One region of the Luteococcus sp. H91 genome, then DNA from elsewhere that is predicted to be linked to it. Evidence: predicted binding sites of a transcription regulator. Region 1 holds the regulator's gene; the other holds the start of a gene.

Evidence for each region. Region 1 encodes LexA, which represses DNA repair genes until DNA is damaged. Its sites were predicted from a motif close to TCGAACANNTGTTCGA; they were not measured.
Region 2: AAEX57_RS08425 (DUF222 domain-containing protein) is a predicted target of LexA. The motif match lies at 2,333-2,348, and genes of this name have one in related genera.

The regions. Positions count from the first base shown of each region.
Region 1 is NZ_JBCDMV010000023.1:26,240-36,069, forward strand. It holds gene AAEX57_RS12250 (vitamin B12-dependent ribonucleotide reductase) at 1-1,593, opposite strand, end outside; gene nrdR (transcriptional regulator NrdR) at 1,595-2,086, opposite strand; gene AAEX57_RS12260 (DUF2752 domain-containing protein) at 2,370-2,765, opposite strand; gene AAEX57_RS12265 (RDD family protein) at 2,879-3,676, shown strand; gene AAEX57_RS12270 (hypothetical protein) at 3,756-4,151, opposite strand; gene lexA (transcriptional repressor LexA) at 4,429-5,232, shown strand; gene AAEX57_RS12280 (ATP-dependent DNA helicase) at 5,237-7,174, opposite strand; gene hflX (GTPase HflX) at 7,310-8,794, opposite strand; gene dapF (diaminopimelate epimerase) at 8,838-9,671, opposite strand; gene miaA (tRNA (adenosine(37)-N6)-dimethylallyltransferase MiaA) at 9,686-9,830, opposite strand, start outside.
Region 2 is NZ_JBCDMV010000014.1:58,251-68,080, forward strand. It holds gene AAEX57_RS08420 (RecQ family ATP-dependent DNA helicase) at 1-2,061, shown strand, start outside; gene AAEX57_RS08425 (DUF222 domain-containing protein) at 2,443-3,879, shown strand; gene AAEX57_RS08430 (maleylpyruvate isomerase N-terminal domain-containing protein) at 4,205-4,792, opposite strand; gene pepN (aminopeptidase N) at 4,838-7,306, shown strand; gene AAEX57_RS08440 (VanW family protein) at 7,392-9,164, shown strand; gene fdxA (ferredoxin) at 9,246-9,566, shown strand; gene dapC (succinyldiaminopimelate transaminase) at 9,563-9,830, shown strand, end outside.

The DNA.
Region 1 (9,830 bases):
GGCGCCCAGGCTGACCACCTGCTCCCACTGGTCCGCGGCAGCCTTGGCCACCAGGTTGTCATTGGTGTGCAGCGGCTTGAGCGCCTCGCTGGCGGCCTGGTGCTTGCGCATCACCCGCTGGTGCGGCTCGGCATTCTCGGCGTAGCCGTTGTACGGCCCGACGACGGCGGCCAGCTCGGCGCTGCGCCGGTAGGAGGTGCCGGTCATCAGCGAGGTGATGGCGGCGGCCAGCGCCCGGCCACCCTCGGAGTCGTAGCCCAGGCCGAGCGCCATCAGCAGGGCGCCCAGGTTGGCGTAGCCGATGCCCAGCTGGCGGAAGTTGCGGGTGGTCTCGCCGATCGCCTCGGTCGGGAAGTCGGCAAAGCAGATGCTGATGTCCATCGCGGTGATGATCAGCTCGACGGCCTTGGTGAACTTCTCGGCGTCGAAGACGTCGTCGTCACCCAGGAACTTCAGCAGGTTCAGGCTGGCCAGGTTGCAGGACGAGTTGTCCAGGCTCATGTACTCGCTGCACGGGTTGGATGCGGTGATCGGCCCGGTGTTCGGGTTGGTGTGCCAGTCGTTGATGGTGTCGTTGTACTGGATGCCCGGATCGGCGCACTCCCACGCGGCGGTGGCGATCTTGGTGAACAGCTCGGTGGCCTTCACCTCCTCGATGGTGCGGCCGTCGCCGCGGGCCTTCAGGCCGAACATGGTGTCGCCCTCGACGGCGGTCATGAACTCGTCGCTGACCCGCACCGAGTTGTTGGCGTTCTGGTACTGGACGCTGGTGATGTCCTTGCCGCCCAGATCCATGTCGAAACCGGCGTCGCGCAGGGCGCGGATCTTGTCTTCCTCGCGCGCCTTGGTCTCGACGAATTCCACGATGTCCGGGTGGTCGACGTCCAGCACCACCATCTTGGCGGCGCGACGGGTGGCGCCACCGGACTTGATGGTGCCGGCGCTGGCGTCGGCGCCGCGCATGAAGCTCACCGGCCCCGACGCGGTGCCGCCGGAGCTCAGCAGCTCCTTGGAGGAACGGATCCGGGACAGGTTCAGGCCGGCGCCGGAGCCGCCCTTGAAGATGAAGCCCTCCTCCTTGTACCAGTTCAGGATGGAATCCATCGAGTCGTCGACGCTCAGGATGAAGCAGGCGCTGACCTGCTGCGGGCTGGCGGTGCCGACATTGAACCAGACCGGGGAGTTGAAGCTGAAGTACTGGTGCAGCAGCATCCAGCGCAGCTCGTCCTCGAAGACCTGGGCGTCGGCCTCGGTGGCGAAGTAGCCGTGCTCCAGGCCCGCCTTGGAGTAGGTGGTGACCACGCGATCGATCAGCTGCTTCAGGCCGGTCTCGCGCTGCGGGGTGCCCAGGGCGCCGCGGAAGTACTTGGTGGTGACGATGGTGGAGGCATTCAGGCTCCAGAAGTCGGGAAACTCGACGCCCTTCTGCTCGAAGACGCTCTCGCCGGTCTTCCAGTTGGTCTGGACGACGTCGCGCTTCTCCCAGGTCACCTCGTCATAGGGATGGACACCCTCGGTGGAGAAGACGCGTTCGATGGTCAGGCCGGGCGCCTTCTTGGTGCTGCGGCGTGTGGTCCTGGTGGTCTCGGTCATATCAGCCTTCTTCGGTGGGTTCATCGTCGGATTGGGAGCTTGTCTTGGGTGTGGTGCTGCGCAGGCGGGCGATCTCGGTCTCGAAGTCCTCGACGCTCTGGTAGTGCTGGTAGACACTGGCGAAGCGCAGGTAGGCCACCGGGTCGAGTTCCCGCAAGGGGTCGAGGATGGCCACGCCGACCTCGTCGGTGGGGATCTCCCCCTGGCCGCTGGCCCGCAGGCTCTCCTCCACCCGCTGGCCGAGCCGGGCCAGATCGGCCTCGCTGACCGGGCGGCCCTTGCAGGCCTTGCGGACGCCGGAGATCACCTTGTCCCGGTTGAAGGGTTCGGCGACGCCGGATTTCTTCACGACGGAGAGTTGGACCTGCTCGATGGTGGTGAACCGGCGCTCGCAGGCCGGGCACTGGCGGCGACGGCGAATGCTGCAACCGTCGTCCGCGGCCCGGGAGTCGAGCACCCGGGAGTCGGCATTGCGACAGAAGGGACAGTGCATGGCGGGCTCCTTTCGGGCGCATGACGACATGCACCCGAAGGTGTCGTCGATGGACTGGACAAGTGGGCAACCCTTGTGCCTTCAACCACTAGCTGTAGATGAATCACACGCCTGCAACCACTAGATGTAGCTACCGTAGGTCGTTCGGGACACAACGTCAAACCGCTCTCAGAGGTGTGTCGGCGGCGCGTCGGCTGGCTTTTCGGCAACTCCCGACCAGCCCCGCGTGCCGCCTTGACCGGATGCTTCGCCGGGCGCACAATCGCTCCCCGCGCAGCCGATCTCAGGGCAGGTTTCGCAGCACCGCGAAGACCAGCGCCGGACCGGCCATCAGCACCAGCACCCGATCGAAGGTCAGTGGCCGCAGCCACCGCGGCGGGCGCAGCGCCGGGCCACCGCGAGCCTCCACCAGCCAGGCCAGCGTGCACAGCGTCAGCCCCGCCCCCACCAGCAGGGCGAAGGGATTGGCCTGCCAGGCGGCGAGCCACTCGCCCCGCAGCAGGTGCAGACCGGCCGTCGTGCTGCCACAGACCGGGCAGAGCAGTCCGGTGGTGGCACGCAACGGGCAGGGCACACCCCGCCCCAGCACGAGCACCAGCCCCAGCTGCCCGGCAGCGACCAGCGCCAACGCACCCACCCCGCGCAGGGCGCGGTTGGCGTCGAAGGATGGGGCTTCCATGTGGTCGATTCTGCCCGCTTTCGGCTGAAGACTCACCGGGCAACGGTGTGTGGCGCTCCAGCTGCCCCACTGGCCCCCTAGCATCAAGGCAGATCACCAACCCGGAGGCCCTTGTGAACGACTTCCCCAACAACAACACCCCCAACAACGACCCGTGGAATCCGCAGAATGCGGGCAACCAGAATCCGGCCGGCCAGCCGCCGGCCAATCCCTACGGCCAGCCGGCGCAGCCGGTGCAGCCGGCCGCCCATGACCCCTATGGCCAGGCGTCGGCCAATCCCTACGGCCAGCAGCCGCAGGCCTACCCGCAGCCTTCCGCGAGCGACCCCTACGCGCAGCCGTCGGCCAATCCCTACGGCCAGCCCACTGGCGATCCCTATGGCCAGCAGATCCATGGCGCGCCGGCCTATGGCGATCCGAATGCGATGGCCAACCCCAATGCGATGTACGCCCAGCCCGGCTACGGCCAGCCCTATGGCGGCGCCAAGCTGACCCCGTGGGTGAAGCGTGTGGCCAGCTACATCATCGATTGGCTCCCCTACAGCATCTTGTACCGCATCGCCGAGCCGATGGTTGGCCTGGAGAGCACATGGGATCCCAACATGCCAGAGGGCACCAACCCCACGTTCGGCATCATCCTCATGCTCCTCGCGTGGGCCTGGTTCTTCTACAACATGGTCTACCGGGACGGCAAGAATGGCGTCTCGGTCGGCCGCCAGGTGATGGGCACCAAGCTGGTCAGAGAGGAGACCGGCCAGCCGATCGGCCCACTGAAGGCCTTCCTGCGCCAGCTCGCCCATTTCATCGACGCGATCATCTGTCTTGTCGGCTACCTCTTCCCGCTGTGGGACAAGAAGCGCCAGACCATCGCGGACAAGATCGTCGGCACTCTGGTGATCGACACCAAGTAGGCACAGCCAAGCGGCTCCCCGCGAAGGCCCCGACCCCTTTGACCAGTTCAATTGGGTCGGGGCCTTCGCTGCGCGCGGGCTAGCTCTGCAGGCTGGCGGCGACGCTCTGCTGCGGCGCGCCCTCTTCCAGCGGTGCATTGCTCACGCTGAAGAAGGAGACCAGGCCGATCACGACGGTGGCGACCGCAATCACGGCCAACAGGATGACGATGGCCAGGATCCCGCGATCGGTCAGCTGCACCCGCGTGCCGGAACCGGCCGGGGCGGGGACGGTGCGCCTCGGCAGCGGGACGTCCAGCACGAGCTGGACGGGGACGCCGTGCCCACCCGGAGCAACCGGCTGGAGCGGACGGCCACCCGGGGCGGCCAGCCCCTGCGGACGAGCCTGGGGCCCCCGCAGCTGCGGCTCACGCACGCGGCGGCGGGTCGGAGCCGGGGTGACGGCCTCGGCCTTGGCAATCAGCGATGCACTCATGGTTACTCCTTGGTCTTGGGCGAACCTGCTCGAGGACCCATCCGGCCTTCGAACGAGTGTTCGACACAAATACTAGCGCCCCCGTCCGATCCATTCAAACAGTCGTTCGAATGGCGTGCCGTCTCCTCCGGGGAAGACCACCCGATCGAGGGTTAGCATGAGTCAAACAGGCGCCTCTGACATTTTTTGCGGGACGCCTGATGCCACACCCAGGAAGAGCCCGACACACCTCGAACAAGCGTTTGAATCGAACACCTGTGGAGTCTAGGATTGAGCCATGGCGACAGGCGACGAGAAGAAGACCGGCAAGAAGGGCAAGCGCCCCGTGGGCCGCCCCACCAATGAGCAGGTTCGTCGGGAACTGGCAGGCCGTGGACGGATCAAGATGCTGCCCGACGGCCCGGTCGACGTCGACGGCCTGAGCGGACGCCAGCGACGAATGCTGGAGATCATCCGCGACTCGCTGGCCACCCACGGCTACCCGCCGAGCTTCCGGGAGATCGGCGACGCCGCCGGCCTGGCCAGCTCCTCCAGCGTCGCCCACCAGCTGAAGCAGCTGGAGCTCAAGGGCTTCATCCACCGCAAGCCCGGCCAGCCGCGCGCGATGGAACTGCACCTACCCAATTCGCTCAAGGCGCAGCATGAAGCGTCCGCCCCCACCGCCGAACCCACCGGGGACATCACCGGGATCAACGATGCCTTCCCCAGTGCGGTGAACGTGCCCATGGTCGGCCGGATCGCCGCCGGCGGCCCGATCCTGGCCGAGGAACACCTCGAGGAGGTCTTCCCGCTGCCCAAGCAGCTGGTCGGTGACGGCGTCACCTTCATGCTGGAGGTGCACGGTGACTCGATGGTGGAGGCCGCCATCTGCGACGGCGACTGGGTGGTGGTCCGGCAGCAGCCCGACGCCAACAATGGAGACATCGTCGCGGCGCTGCTGGACGACGAGGCCACCGTCAAGACGCTGAAGAAGACCCCCGGCCAGGTCTGGCTGCTGCCGCACAACGAGTCCTACTCCCCCATTGACGGCAACCACGCGAAGATCCTGGGCAAGGTGGTCGCGGTCCTGCGCCGCGTCTGATCGACTATTCCCGCGCGGCCTGCAGGCGTCGTAGCGCCTGGACGGCAACCTCCCGATCCCGGGTCATCCAGAAGTCCGGCATCGATGCGCGCAGGAAGCCGCCATAGCGGGCGGTCACCAGCCTGGGATCCAGCACCGCCACCACGCCCTTGTCGCTGACCCGTCGGATCAGCCGGCCGGCGCCCTGGGCCAGCAGCAGCCCGGCATGGGTGGCCGCCACCGACATGAAGCCATTGCCGCCGGCCTCGGCCACCGCCTGCTGGCGGGCCTGCATCAGCGGGTCGTCGGGGCGCGGGAAGGGAATCTTGTCGATGATCACCAGCTCGCAGGTCTCGCCCGGCACGTCGATCCCCTGCCAGAGGCTGACGGTGCCGAACAGGCAGACCTCCGGCTCCGCCACGAAACGTCGGGTCAGCTCGGAGAGCTGGGCGTCGCCCTGGCACAGGATGGTCATCTTGGGCAATTGCTTGCGGACGTGTGCGGCGGCGGTCTCGGCGGCCTTCTGCGATGCGAACAGCCCCAGGGTGCGGCCGCCCGCCGCCCAGACCAACTCGGCGACCTCGCTCAGCGCCTCCTGGGTGATCCCGTCGCGCCGTGGATTGGGCAGTCCGGTGGCGCAGTACAGGATGCCCTGCCGCTGGTAGTTGAACGGGGTGCCGACGTCCAGCGCCCGCCAGGCCAGCGGGTTGTCCGGATCGTGCCGCTCCCCCTCCAGCCGGTCCGCCTTCCGCAGCCCGATCTGCCCGGCCACCTGGTTGAAGTCGCCGCCGATCTTCAGCGTCGCCGACGTCATGATGGTGGTCGCCTCGCCCAGCACCCGCTCGCGCATCAACCCGGCGACGCTCAGCGGCGCCACCTGCGCCTGCCGCCCGAAGCGTTCCCGCTCGCTCACCCAGACCACGTCATTGCTGCTGAGCGCCGCCATCCGCTCGGCGATGTCGAAGACCTCCTTGACGGCGCTGGCGGCCTGCTGCTGTTCGGGGTCGACGTCCTTCTTGCCCTTCTCGGCCTTGCTGCCCAGCCCGGTGACCACCCGGCGGGAGACGTCGCGAATGGTCTCGAACGCGGTGGTGGCGGCGCACGGCTGGGTGATCCGAGCCAGCTCGGTGTCCTCCAGCGCGGCGGCCAGGATGTCGCCGCATTCCAGGAATTCCAGCCCCAGGTCATCGCTCAGCCACGGCAGCGCCCGCTTGGCGACGCGTTCCACGGTCTGCGGGCTGAGCTCGTCGCTGGCGGCGCCGGTGACCCGGCTGACCAGTTCGTGCGCCTCGTCGATGATCACGATGTCGTGCTCGGGCAGGGCGGTGCCCCCATGCATCGCGTCGATCGCCAGCAGCGCGTGGTTGGTGACCACCAGATCCGATCCGCGCGCCTTCTCCCGGCTGGCCTCGACGAAGCACTCGGTGCCGTAGGGGCAGCGCTGCACGCCGAGGCATTCCCGCACCGGCATGGAGACCAGGCCCCAGGCGCGCGGGGTGTGGGCGGGGGCGTCGTCCTTGTCCGCCAGTCCCTTGGTCTTGATCTGTTCCTCGGCCCAGTCGCGCAGCATCAGCACCTCGGCGCCCAGCACGGATTCCGCGTCGGCCTTGGACTGCTTCAGGTTGGCGGCCAGATCAGCACCGCCCAGCAGGGTGTCCTGCTCGTCGACCACCCCGTCGCGGATCTTGAGCAGGCAGGCGTAGTTGGTGCGGCCCTTGAGAATGGCGTGCTTGGGCTCCCGGCCGGTGACCTGGGCGACGGCCTTGAGCGCATTGGGGATGTCGGTATTCGCCAACTGGGCCTGCAGCGCCAGGGTGGCGGTGGCGATCACGATCCGTTGCTGGCTGCCCTGCACGTGCAGCAGCGCCGGCGCCAGGTAACCGAGCGACTTGCCGGTGCCGGTGCCGGCCTGCACCAGCAGGTGTTCCCCGGTGTCAATGGCCCGTTCGATGGCTTCGGCCATCCGTTGCTGGCCCTCGCGCGGGGTGCCGCCGATCGCCGCGACCGCCGCCTGCAGCACCTCGGCGGAGGTGTGCTTGGCGGCGGTCTGGTCGGTCTGGTTCTCCTCGGCGTCGGGCACCGATCCAGCCTACCCGGATCAGCTGGCGAAGGGCTCCAGCTCACCGGCCAGCTCGGGGTGCACCCGGGCCACCACGCGGGTGCCCTCGCCGGTGTGCTCGATGGTGATGAACTGCCCATTGCGATGGATCTTGTCCACCAGGTCACCCCGCTCGTAGGGGATCAATGCCTCGATGCTGATCTCCGGGCTGGGCAGCCGGCTCTCGGCGACGGCGCGCAGCTGGTCGACGCCCTGCCCGGTACGGGCGGAGACGAAGATCGCCTCCGGGTACTGGGTGCGCAGCATCTGCAGCGCCTCGGTGCTGGCCTGATCGGTCTTGTTGATCACCAGCTGCTCGGGCACGTCCCCGGCGTCGATGTCGTTCAGCACGGTGCGCACCGCCTGGATCTGGCCCACCGGATCCGCGTCGGAACCGTCGACGATGTGCAGCAGCAGGTCGGCCTGGGCGGATTCCTCCAGCGTCGACTTGAAGCTCTCCACCAGGTCGTGCGGCAGGTGACGGACGAAACCGACGGTGTCGGTCAGGGTGTAGACCCGGCCGTCCGGCGTGGTGTGCCGACGCGTCGTCGGGTCCAGGGTGGCGAACAGGGCGTCCTCCACCAGCACCCCGGCGTCGGTCAACCGGTTCAGCAGGGAACTCTTGCCGGCATTGGTGTAGCCGACGATCGCGATCGACGGGATCCGGTTGCGCTTGCGGTCAGCGCGCTTGTTCTCCCGGGTGGCGTCCAGCTCGCGCATCCGCTTGCGCAGGATGGCGACCCGGGTGTTGATCCGGCGACGATCGGTCTCGATCTTGGTCTCACCGGGGCCACGGCCACCGATGCCAGCGCCGCCCGCCGCCCGGCCACCGGCCTGACGGGAGAGGTTGCCACCCCAGCCGCGCAACCGCTGGCGCAGGTACTGCAGCTGGGCCAGCTCCACCTGGGTCTTGCCCTCCACGCTCTCGGCGTGCTGGGCGAAGATGTCCAGGATCAGCGCGGTGCGATCGATCACCTTCACCCGCACCCGGTCCTCCAGGTTGCGCAGCTGTGCGGGTTGCAGCTCACCGTCGCAGATCACAGTGTCGGCGCCGGTGGCCACCACCACCTCGCGCAGCTCGTCCACCTTGCCGCGGCCGATGTAGGTGGCCGGGTCGGGCGACTTGCGTCGCTGGATCAGCCCTTCGAGCACCTGGGCGCCGGCGGTCTCCGCCAGCGCCTTCAGCTCGGTCATGGCATTCTCGGCGTCCTGTTCGGTGCCGGTGGTCCAGACGCTGATCAGCACGACGCGTTCCAGCTGCAGGTCTCGGTATTCGACCTCGCTGATGTCTTCCACCTGGGTGGACATGCCAGCGACGCGCTTCAGCGAGAGTCGTTCGGCCAAGTCCAGTTGCAGGCCGTCATGATCGTAGTCGGCGGCCAGCGCCTCGGGGTCTTCGCCGTCTGGATCGACGTCGAGGTCCTCGTAGAGGTCGTCGAAGTCGTCGGGCTCGGGGCTGGGGTCAGGGTAACGGCGTGGAGTCATCGTTGGACAAGCTTGTCACCCCGGCCCAGGCAATGCCAGCCAATTACAGCGAATCGGGCAGCCAGGCCTCGCCTCGGGCGACGATCACGGCGGGGCCGGTGAGCATCGCCCGGTCCCCGGCCAACTCCACGGTCAGCCAACCGCCGGGCACATCCACCCGGATCTCGCCGTCGCCCAGCGCGGCGCGCCGAGCGTACGCGGCGGCGGCCGCGACGGTGCCGGTGCCACAGCTCAGGGTCTCCCCCGCGCCGCGCTCGTGCACCCGCATCCGCATGTGCCGCTCCTCCAGCACCTCGACGAATTCCACATTGGTGCCGTGCGGATAGCGCTCGGCCGGGCTCCAGCTCGGCTCCCGGGTGAGGTCCAGGCCGTCCAGCTCCTGCCCGTCGGCCAGGAAGCACACGGCATGTGGATTGCCGACACTGACCTCGGTGGCCTGCCAGCTGCAGTCCCCGGTGGTGATCTCCACCGGCTCGTCGGCCAGCGTGACGGTGCCCAGATCGGTCCGGATCCGGCCGTCGATCAGCGGCCAGGCGTGGCGCAGGCCGGCGCGGGTGGCGACGGTGATCTGTTCACCGGCCGCCATGTCCTCCTCCAGCAGGTAGCGGATGAAGACCCGCAGACCGTTGCCGCACATCTCGGCGATCGAGCCGTCGGCATTGCGGTAGTCCATGAACCACAGGTCCGGGTCGCCCTCCCATTCCGGGATGGAGCTGGCCAGGGTGACGCGCAACAACCCGTCGCCGCCGATCCCGCCGCGCCGGTCGCACAGGTAGCGCACGTCGGCATCGCTCATCTTGACCATGCCGTGCCGGTCCCGCAGGATCACGAAGTCGTTCTTGGTGCCGTGCCCCTTGGCGAAACTCCATTTCCTCATGCGATCAACGCTACTCACTGCTCGACGTCGCCGAGCTCGGGGTCCACGCCGTCGAGTGCGGACAGGGCGGCCGCCACGATGGTCTCGGCATTGGTCGGGTCGCCGGCCGCCAGCCAGACGATCCGAGGGTCGCGCCGGAACCAGCCCAATTGCTTGCGG
Region 2 (9,830 bases), on a different contig from region 1:
CGACGGTTGGTGGGGCGTGAGGACGTCACCTTCCACGACGGGCAGCTGGAGGCCGTGCTGGCCCTGGTGGAGAAGCGGGAACGGGCCCTGGTGGTGCAGCGCACCGGCTGGGGCAAGTCCGCCGTGTACTTCGTCGCCACCGCGTTGCGTCGGGCGCAGGGGGCCGGCCCGACGGTGATCGTCAGCCCGCTGCTGGCGCTGATGCGGGACCAGATTGCCGCCGCCGAAAGGGCAGGGGTGTCGGCCGTCACGATGAATTCGGCCAATGCGACGGACTGGGCAGAGGTCTCCGGGGCGCTGGCCCGCGACGAGGTGGACGTGCTGCTGATCAGCCCGGAACGGCTGAACAACCCCAGCTTCCGGGCCGAACAGCTGCCCGATCTGGCGGCGCGCTGTGGCCTGCTGGTGGTGGACGAGGCACACTGCATCTCCGACTGGGGGCACGACTTTCGGCCCGACTACCGACGGATCAAGGACCTGCTGGTGGACCTACCGGCCCAGACGCCGGTACTGGCCACCACCGCCACCGCCAATTCCCGCGTGGTGGCCGACGTCGCGGAGCAGCTGGGCGCCGGCGGGCACCGGGTGCTCACCATCCGCGGGCCGCTCTCCCGGGAATCACTGCGGCTCGGGGTACTGCGCCTGCCGCACGCCGAGACCCAGCTGGCCTGGCTGAGTGCCCATCTGGGGGACTTCGACGGTTCGGGGATCATCTACACGCTGACCGTCTCCGCCGCCGAAGACGTCGCCCGGGCGCTGACCGAGGCCGGCTACGCGGTGAAGGCCTACACGGGGCGCACCGACACCGCCGAGCGGGAGCAGTTGGAGAATGCGTTGCGCGGCAATGAGCTGAAGGCGCTGGTGGCCACCTCCGCATTGGGGATGGGCTTCGACAAACCTGATCTTGGTTTCGTGATCCATCTGGGGGCGCCCAGCTCACCCGTCGCCTACTACCAGCATGTCGGCCGTGCGGGGCGTGGTGCTGTCAATGCCGACGTGCTGCTGCTGCCGTCGGCGGCGGATCGGGACATCTGGCACTACTTCGCGACGGCCTCCATGCCCGACCAGGGGCAGGCCGCGGCGGTGATCCAGGCCTTGTCCGAGGCGGGCCGACCGCTCTCGACGGCGGCGCTGGAGACCATCGTCGACGTGCGCCGCACCAGGCTGGAACTGTTGTTGAAGGTGCTGGACGTGGACGGGGCGGTGCAGCGGGTGAAGGGTGGCTGGACGGCCACCGGCCAGCCGTGGGTCTACGACGCTGAACGCTACGCCCGGGTGGCCCAGGCCCGGCAACGGGAACAGCAGTTGATGGTGGACTACCAGCAGGGCGATCGCTGCCGGATGGCCTTCCTCACCGAGGCACTGGATGATCCGGAGGCGCGCGACTGCGGTCGGTGTGATGTGTGCGCGGGGCAGTGGTTCGATCCGTCGCTGCCCGACGCCGCGGTGGTGGCTGCTCGCAATGCGTTGGACCGGCCCGGGGTGCTGCTGGAGCCGCGCGCCCAATGGCCCACCGGGATGGACCGGCTGGGCGTGCCGGTGAAGGGCAAGATCAAGGACGGCCCCGAACTGGGGCGAGTGTTGGCCCGGTTGACCGATCTTGGCATGGGGCAGCGACTGCGCGCCCTGCTGGCCGAGCCCGACGCGCCGCTGCCCGACGAGGTGCTGCGCGCCTGCATCCCGGTGCTGCGGGAGTGGGACTGGGCCGAGCGCCCGGTGGCCGTGGCGCACGTGCCCTCCCGCGCCCATCCGCGGCTGGTGGGTTCCCTGGCCTCCGGGCTGGCGGGGCTGGGCCGGATGGCTGATCTTGGTGCTCTTGATCTTGCCGACGGTGGCCCGACCGGGGAGCCCGGCGGCAATTCGGCCTTCCGGCTGGCCGGCATCTGGGATCGGATCGTGGTGGGGCCCGGTCTGGCCGGTCAGGTTGCTGCGGTACCCGGCCCGGTCCTGCTGGTCGACGACCTGGTGGACTCCCGCTGGACCATGACGGTGGCCGCGACGGCGCTACGCCAGGCCGGTGCCCCCGCCGTCCTACCCTTCGCCCTCGCCCTCCAGGCGTGATCTCTTCGGGGCAGCGAGTTCATGCGTGAGGCGGGGTCGAGGACGGGCCGCGGAGCGGTCCTCCGAGACTCCGCAGAGTCGACAAGCCAAAGCCAGAGGGGGGCAAGAGCTGAGCGTTGGGTTGGTGGGTCGGGGCGGAGGCGCTGAGATGGTTGAAACCCGGCCACGCGCGGATCTGAACCCTCTGCAGGGAGGAGGGAGGGGACGCCGCAGCCCCGACCCACCAACCCAACGCGGACGCAACCACACTCTCACAAACCCACTGGGAAACTAGGAAAAATGTTCGAAACATGACAAAGAATTACCTTGTTGAGTAGAGCAAGATGAAGTAGAATAAGTTGCATCAACAGCAGCGCTGATCATCTCGGGGGAGGTGTCCACATGAGCACATCCGACAGCACGAATCTGACCTCTGCGCAGACGGTGGACGCGATGCTGAGCGCCCGTCGCCGCTCCTGGATGGCCGAGGCCGATCACTTCCTGCTCGCGGCGCACTTCGCCGATCTGCACTCCACCGTCGATGACGAGCCGGGCGAGGCAGGTCGGCCGGTTTGCCTGCACGGCGAACGCCTGCTGCAGCTCGGTGATGACGGGACGCCGCTGGTGGCGGAGTTCGCGCCGCTGGAACTGTCGGCGGCCTTGGATGTGACTCGCGAGTCCGCGGAGCGGCTGATCGGTGATGCGTTGTCCTTGCGGCACCGGATGCCCGGCCTGTGGGAGAAGGTTGAGCAGGGTTTCCTGCGGGTCGTCGTCGCACGGAGCATCATCGCCATCGCCCAGCGCCTGCCCCTGGCTCAAGCGCGGGTGCTGGATCGGGACCTGACTCCGCTGGTCGGCGGGGTGACGAACCATCGGCTGATCACCATCTGCGAGGCCAGGGTGCTCGAGCTCACTCCGGAGTCCGAGGCGCAGAGTGCCCATGAGGCGGCGCTGGCCTCGCGCGGGGTGTGGCTGGATCCCTCACGGGACGGGGTGACGCATGTTGAGGCGCAGTTGCTGGCGTCGGATGCGATCTTCCTGGACGCGCAGCTGAACAGGATCGCGTCGATCCTGCGGCAGGGTGGGCGCAGCGAATCGTCGGATGTGCTGCGGGCGTCGGGGCTGGGCATGCTCGCCTCGCCCGCCCAGGCCTTGCAGTTCCTGCAGGCGAGCCTGCTGGATGAGGCGGATGATCCGCACTTGCCGCTGGCCGATACCGACGAGCCCGATGACCTCGTGGGTGCCGGGTGTCCGGCGGCGGGGCAGCGCGGGCACACCTGCGGGACGATCATGGTGGATCCGGAGCTGCTGCTGCCGCCCGCGTCGGTGGTGGTGCACCTGGAGGAGAACACCTTGGCCGAGCTGGACGGGATGGCCCGGGTCGAGCGGTGTGGTCCCGTGCTGGCGCAGTGGCTCGGGGAGTTGCTGGGACACACTCGGGTGACCTTGAAGCCGGTGATCGATCCGTCCGGGATCACTCCGTCGGACCGATACGAGATCAGCCATCGGATGCGGCAGGTGGTCTACGCCCGCAACCCGATCGAGGTCTTCCCCGGGTCGAAGAAGCTCGCCCAAGCATGTGATCTGGATCACACCATCGTCTGGCGCCCGCCCGATGGGGTGGCCGCCGAGGATCGGATGTTGACTCGGCCGGAGAATCTGGGGCCGCTGTCGCGCCGGGTTCACCGGGCCAAGACCTTCGGCGGCTTCCAGCTGCGGCAGCTGGCACCGGGGGTCTTCTTCTGGCGGACTCCGGACGGCTTCTGTTACCTCACGACGCCGGCGCGCTCCTGGATGGTGCACAACCCGGTCCGGGGCCACGACCTTGCCGTCACCTGATCCCGGTCAGCCCGAGCACTCACAAACCCCATCGACGGACAGGTTCCGCCCCCGACCCAAAGTCGAGGGCGGAGCCTGCGCGCGTTTGCGGACCTGCCCCTCGACAGGCTCGGTGGCCGGGGTGGGGGCCAGGGAATCAGCCACGGTGACCGAGCCTGTCGAGGCCCAAGTTCACGCTTTCGTGAGGCGGGGTCGAGGACGGGCCGCGGAGCGGTCCTCCGAGACTCCGCAGAGTCCACCAACCCAACGCGAACGCAACCCCGGAGCCCGGGATACACGAAGCCCGGACAACGCGGATGCAACCGCGAAGCCTGAGAAGGGAAGATCAGGCGTCCTCCGCCGGGGGAGTCCAGTACGGATCGCGGCCGATGAAGGCCATCAGCTTCTGCTCGCTGGAGGCATCGTCACCAACCGGCTGGCGCTCGCCGAACTCGCCCGAGGCGCGCAGCTGCGCTTCCTCCTTCTCCATCCCCTCCAGCATCGCCGCGCAGGTGGCGGCGTCCAGCCCGGACTGCTGGCCGGTGGCGACGGCCAGATCCCAGCTGTGCATGAAGACATCGCTGCTGTAGTACTTGTCGATGGCATCCACCAGCGGCATCTTGCCGAAGTGCTGATCGTCCAAGATCAACTCTTCGACCTTGGCATTGCTGAGCAGCATCTGCATCTGCTCGCAGTGGTGGTGCCAGATGTCGACCGGATCGGCGATGGTGCTGCCGATCTGTCCAAAGGTCACGCCCTCGACGGACCCGAACAGGCCACGGGACCATTCCACCAGGTGTTTCACGACGTCGAGTGCGGTCCAGCCCGGGACGGGGGTGGGTGCGCCCCAGTCGGACACGTGCTCGACGATCCGGGAGAAGTTTTTCGTCACTGCCGCGTGGCGTTCGGCCACGGCCTTGCGATCTTCGCTCATGCCCCCAGTCTGCCAATCGAAGCGCGGTTCTGCGAGCATGACCCAATGAGCCTGCAACATGTCGAGGCGATCCACCGCGCCCAGCTGCTGACCGTGCACCGCGTCGACGTCGATCTGGACCTGCGCGCCGCCGACCGCCCGGAGAACACCACCTTCACCAGCCTGACCAAGATCATCTTCGACTGCTCGCAAGCCGGGGCCAGCACCTTCCTGGACTTTCGCGGCAGCAGTTTGGACGAGTTGTGGCTGAATGGGGAACGGATTGCCCCGCAGTGGGAGGACGGCAGGATCCAGCTCACCAACCTCGCCCGGCACAATGTGCTGCAGGTCACCGGCACGATGGCCTTCAGCGACGACGGCGAGGGCCTGCACCGGCACGTCGACGCCAGCGATGGCCTGGTCTACCTCTACGCGATGAGCTTTCTGGATGCCGCCCCGCGCTGGTTCGGCTGTTTCGACCAGCCCGACCTGAAGGCCCGCCACAGCTTCACCGTCCGGGCACCGGAGAGTTGGCTGGTCAGAGGAAACACCCCCGCGACGGCCACCGCGCCGGGCTGCTGGCGGCTGGCCCCGGGCCAGCCGCTGCCGAGCTATCTGGTCACCCTGGTGGCCGGGCCGTGGGCGGAGGTCACCGCCAGCCATCCGTCGCCCACCGGCCCGATCGAATTGGGGCTGTATGCCAGGCAGAGCCTTGCCGACGAGCTGCACCGCGACGCCGACGAGCTCTTCCGGGTGACCGGCCAGTGCTTCGACGCCTACCACGAGCTCTTCGGGGTGCCCTACGCCTTTGGTGACTACCGGCAGGTCTTCGCCCCCGACTTCAACGCCGGGGCGATGGAGAATCCCGGTTGCGTCATCCTGCGCGAGCAGTACCTGCACCGCGGCGAGGCCACCCGCGCGCAGCGGGCCTCGCGCGCCGGCACCATCGCCCACGAACTGGCCCACCAGTGGTTCGGGAACCTGGTGACGATGCGCTGGTGGGACGAGTTGTGGCTGAACGAGTCCTTCGCCGAATACCTCGGCCACCGGATCTGCAGTCAGGCCACCGACTTCGAGCTGTGGACCGACTTCGGGTTGAGCCGCAAGCAGTGGGGCAGTGCCGCGGACCAGGCCCCCAGCACCCACCCCGTCGCCGGCAATGGCGCTGCGGATACCACCGCCGCCCTGGCGAACTATGACGGGATCAGCTACTCCAAGGGCGCCGCGGTGCTGCGCCAACTGGTCAGCTGGATGGGTGAGGAGCGGTTCTTCGCGGGCCTGCGCGCCCACTTCGACGCCCACGCCTTCGGCAATGCCACCATGGCTGACCTCGCCGGGGCCTGGCAGGCCCAGGGGGTGCAGGGCCTCGACGACTGGCTGCGAGTCTGGCTGGGAACCACCGGCCTGGACGTGCTCCGCGTGGTGGAGCATCCACTGCGGCTGGAGCGCACCGATACCGAGACCCCGCGGCCGCACGCGCTCACGGTCGCCAGCTTCACCCCCGACGGAAGCGAGCGGGACAGCAGCTTCCTGCACGTGGATCAGGACAGCACGCCGCTGGAACTCGCCGCCGAACCGGGAGACCTGGTGCTGCCCGACCCCGACGACCAGTGCTGGGCCCGCCTGCGGCCGGTCCTGCTGGGCGGGGAGCTGACCGACCTTGCCCTGTCCGCGGTGGCCTCGCCCACCGCCCGGGTGGCGGTGCTGGGTGCTCTGCGCGATGCCATTCGCAGCGCCGAAACCGACCCCGGCCAGGTCTTCGGGCTGCTCCTGCGGGAAGTCCCACGGGAGAAGGACGACACCATCCTGGACGCGGAACTGTCACTGGCACAGGAGTGCGCGGCCGCCTTCTGCCCACCGGCCGCCCGCGCCGGGCGTCGCGCCCGTCTGGCCGCCACTGTCGCCGCCCTGCTGGGCGACAGCGACCCAGCCAGCGACTGCCACCTGATCGCCCAGCGCGCCCTGCTGGCCTGCACCGATGACCGGGCGGTGCTCCAGGGGATGCTCGACGGTGAAACGCCCCGCCCGCTGGGGCCGGAGGACCGCTGGGCCGCCGTGCAGCGCCTGGCCCTGCTGGGCGCCGATCCGGCCATCATCACCGAGGAGGCCGCGCGGGACGGGTCCAGCGCCGGCCAGCTTGCGGCCCGGACCGCCCGAGCGCTGATCCCGTCGCAACAGGGCAAGCGGGAGGCGCTGGACGTGGTGCTGACCAGCGACGCGTCGGCCTACCAGATCTCCGCCACCGCCCGCGGCCTCTTCCCGCCCGAGCAGCACGAGCTCACCCAGCCGCTGGCCGCCGAGTGGTTCCGTCGGATCAACCAGACAACCGCCCGGCGCCAGGGCTGGGGGCTGACCGGCACCCTCCGGGCTGGCCTACCACTGGCCCACGCCGACGACCAGACCCTGGCCGCCGCTGAAGAGGCGCTGAGTACGCACGATCTGGATCCGACGGCGGAGCGGGCGCTGCGCGACGGCCTGGACCAGCTCCAACGGCAGAACCGCAGCTGGCGTGCCTACCCCGCGAAAGCGTGCTGACCCAAGCACCCGTACCGGGAAGTTATGCTGGGTGACACTGTGGCGCGAGCCGGTTCGCGCCCCCAGCAGGTCAGGGGACCCATCTGTGACTGCCACTGAATCTTCCACGCCCGAGCCCGTCGATCCCGAGGCACCTCAGCCCACGGGCGGCGCGCCGGAGCAGAAGAGCCATGGCAAGCGCTGGGCGTTGATCGGCCTGGGATCGCTGGCGCTGCTGGCCGGCGGCACCTACGCGACGGGCTACGCAATGGCCGGTGACAAGCTGCCGCGCAACGCCACCGTCGAGGGCGTCGCCGTGGGCGGCATGGACGAGGCCGAGGCCACCAGGACGCTCACCAGCCAGATCAAGCCCCGAGCCGAGGCGCCGATCGCGCTGACCGGCGACAAGAAGGAGGCCACCATCACCCCCGCCCAGGCGGGGCTCACCGTGGACTACCCGGCCACGATCGAGCAGGCCGGCGCCGGGAAGTCGCTGAACCCGCAGCACATCTGGAGCGTGCTGCGTGGTGGCGGGGAGATGAAACTGGTCACCACGGTGGATCAGGCCAAGTTGAAGGCCGCCGTCGAGGCCCAGGCCAAGACCTTCACGGTCAAGCCGGTGGACGCCAAGGTCGCCATGGAGCGGGAGAAGATCACCGTCACCGACGGCGTCGTGGGTGCGGACCTGGACGTCGAGGCCGCCACCAAGGCGGTGCAGCAGGCCTGGCTGGCCAAGACCACCGTCGAGGCCCCGATCAAGCGCACCGAGCCGGAGCTGACCACCGAGGAGGCCAAGACCTTCGCGGAGAAGGATCTGAAGCCCCGGGTCAGTGCCCCGCTGCTGCTGGACGTCGGCAAGAAGGAGAAGGTGGAGCTCACCGGCCCCGGCATCGGTGAGTTGACCACCATCAGCACCAAGGACGGCAATTTCGTCGCCACCCCCAATCTGGACAAGCTGTTCAAGGCGGCCGAGCGCAAGGCCGAGCCGCTGGGGCTGAAGGCCCCGCAGGATGCCAAGTGGCAGTTGTCCGGGGGCAAGCCGACGCTGGTTCCGGGCAAGCCCGGTGAGGGAATCGACCGCAAGGCCTTCGACAAGCTGATCCCGGCCGCGATGACCAAGACCGGCGCCGAGCGCACCATCACGATGCCGGTCAGCAAGAAGGAGCCGGAGCACACCACCGAGGAGGCCAAGAAGGCCCCGATCAAGGAGGTGACGGGTGAGTTCACCACCTACTTCCCGTATGCGGAATACCGCAACACCAACCTGAGCATCGCCGCGCAGCGGGTCGACGGAACCTACATCGCCCCCGGCGAGACCTTCAGCATGAACGACACCATCGGGCCCCGCACCGCCGGTTCCGGCTTCGTCGACGGCTGGGTGATCAGCGGTGACCACATGAAGAGGGAGAATGCCGGCGGCATCTCCCAGAGTGGCACCACCGTCTACAACGCGCTCTTCTTCTCCGGCCTGGAACACATCGAGCACCAGCCACACACCATGTACTTCGACCGCTACCCGGCCGGCCGGGAGGCCACGCTGTACTACGGCAGCATCGACGTGAAGTTCAAGAACGACAGCCCCTACGGCGTGCTGCTGCAGGGTCATGTGAACAAGGCCGCGCCGGGGGAGAAGGGGTCGATCACCTTCAAGGTCTGGTCCACCAAGGTCTACGACAAGGTGGAGTCCACCCCGTTGTCCAAGTCCAACTTCACCACCGGGCGCAAGCTCAAGCGCTCCGGGCCGTCCTGTCACGCCCAGGCCGCGTCGCCCGGCTTCACCGTGAACTATGCCCGGCTCTTCTACAAGGGCGGCAAGGTTGTCAAGCGAGAACCCTACAGCTGGACCTATGCGCCCACCGACGAGATCACCTGTGACTGAGGCATTGCCCTGGTTGTAGAGTGAATTCGTCAACGTCGGAATGCGACGCTGACCACGAACTTCATCATTGAGGAGACCCCAGTGACCTACGTCATTGCGCAGCCCTGTGTGGATATCAAGGACCGTGCCTGCGTCGAGGAATGCCCCGTCGACTGCATCTACGAGGGCAACCGCATGCTCTACATCCACCCCGAGGAGTGCGTGGACTGTGGTGCCTGTGAGCCGGTCTGCCCCGTGGAGGCCATCTTCTACGAGGATGACGTTCCCGCGGAGTTCAAGGAGTACTACGACGTCAACGTGAACTTCTTCGACGGTGTCGGGTCGCCCGGCGGCGCCTCGAAGTTGGGCACCATCGACAAGGACCACCCCGTGGTCGCCGCTCTCCCGCCCCAGGGCGAATGAGCGGCCTGGCGTCCCGCCTGCCCGACTTCCCGTGGGACTCGTTGGCGGGCGCCAAGGCCACGGCCCAGTCGCATCCCGGTGGCATCTGTGACCTGAGTGTGGGCACCCCGGTGGACCCGACGCCCGCCGTCGCCGTCGACGCGCTCACGGCAGCCGCAACCCGCTGGGCCGGCTACCCCACGGTCTGGGGCACCCCCGCGCTGCGCGCCTCCATCCTGGGCTACCTGGAACGACGCTGGAAGGCGTCGGGCTTGACCGAGCGCA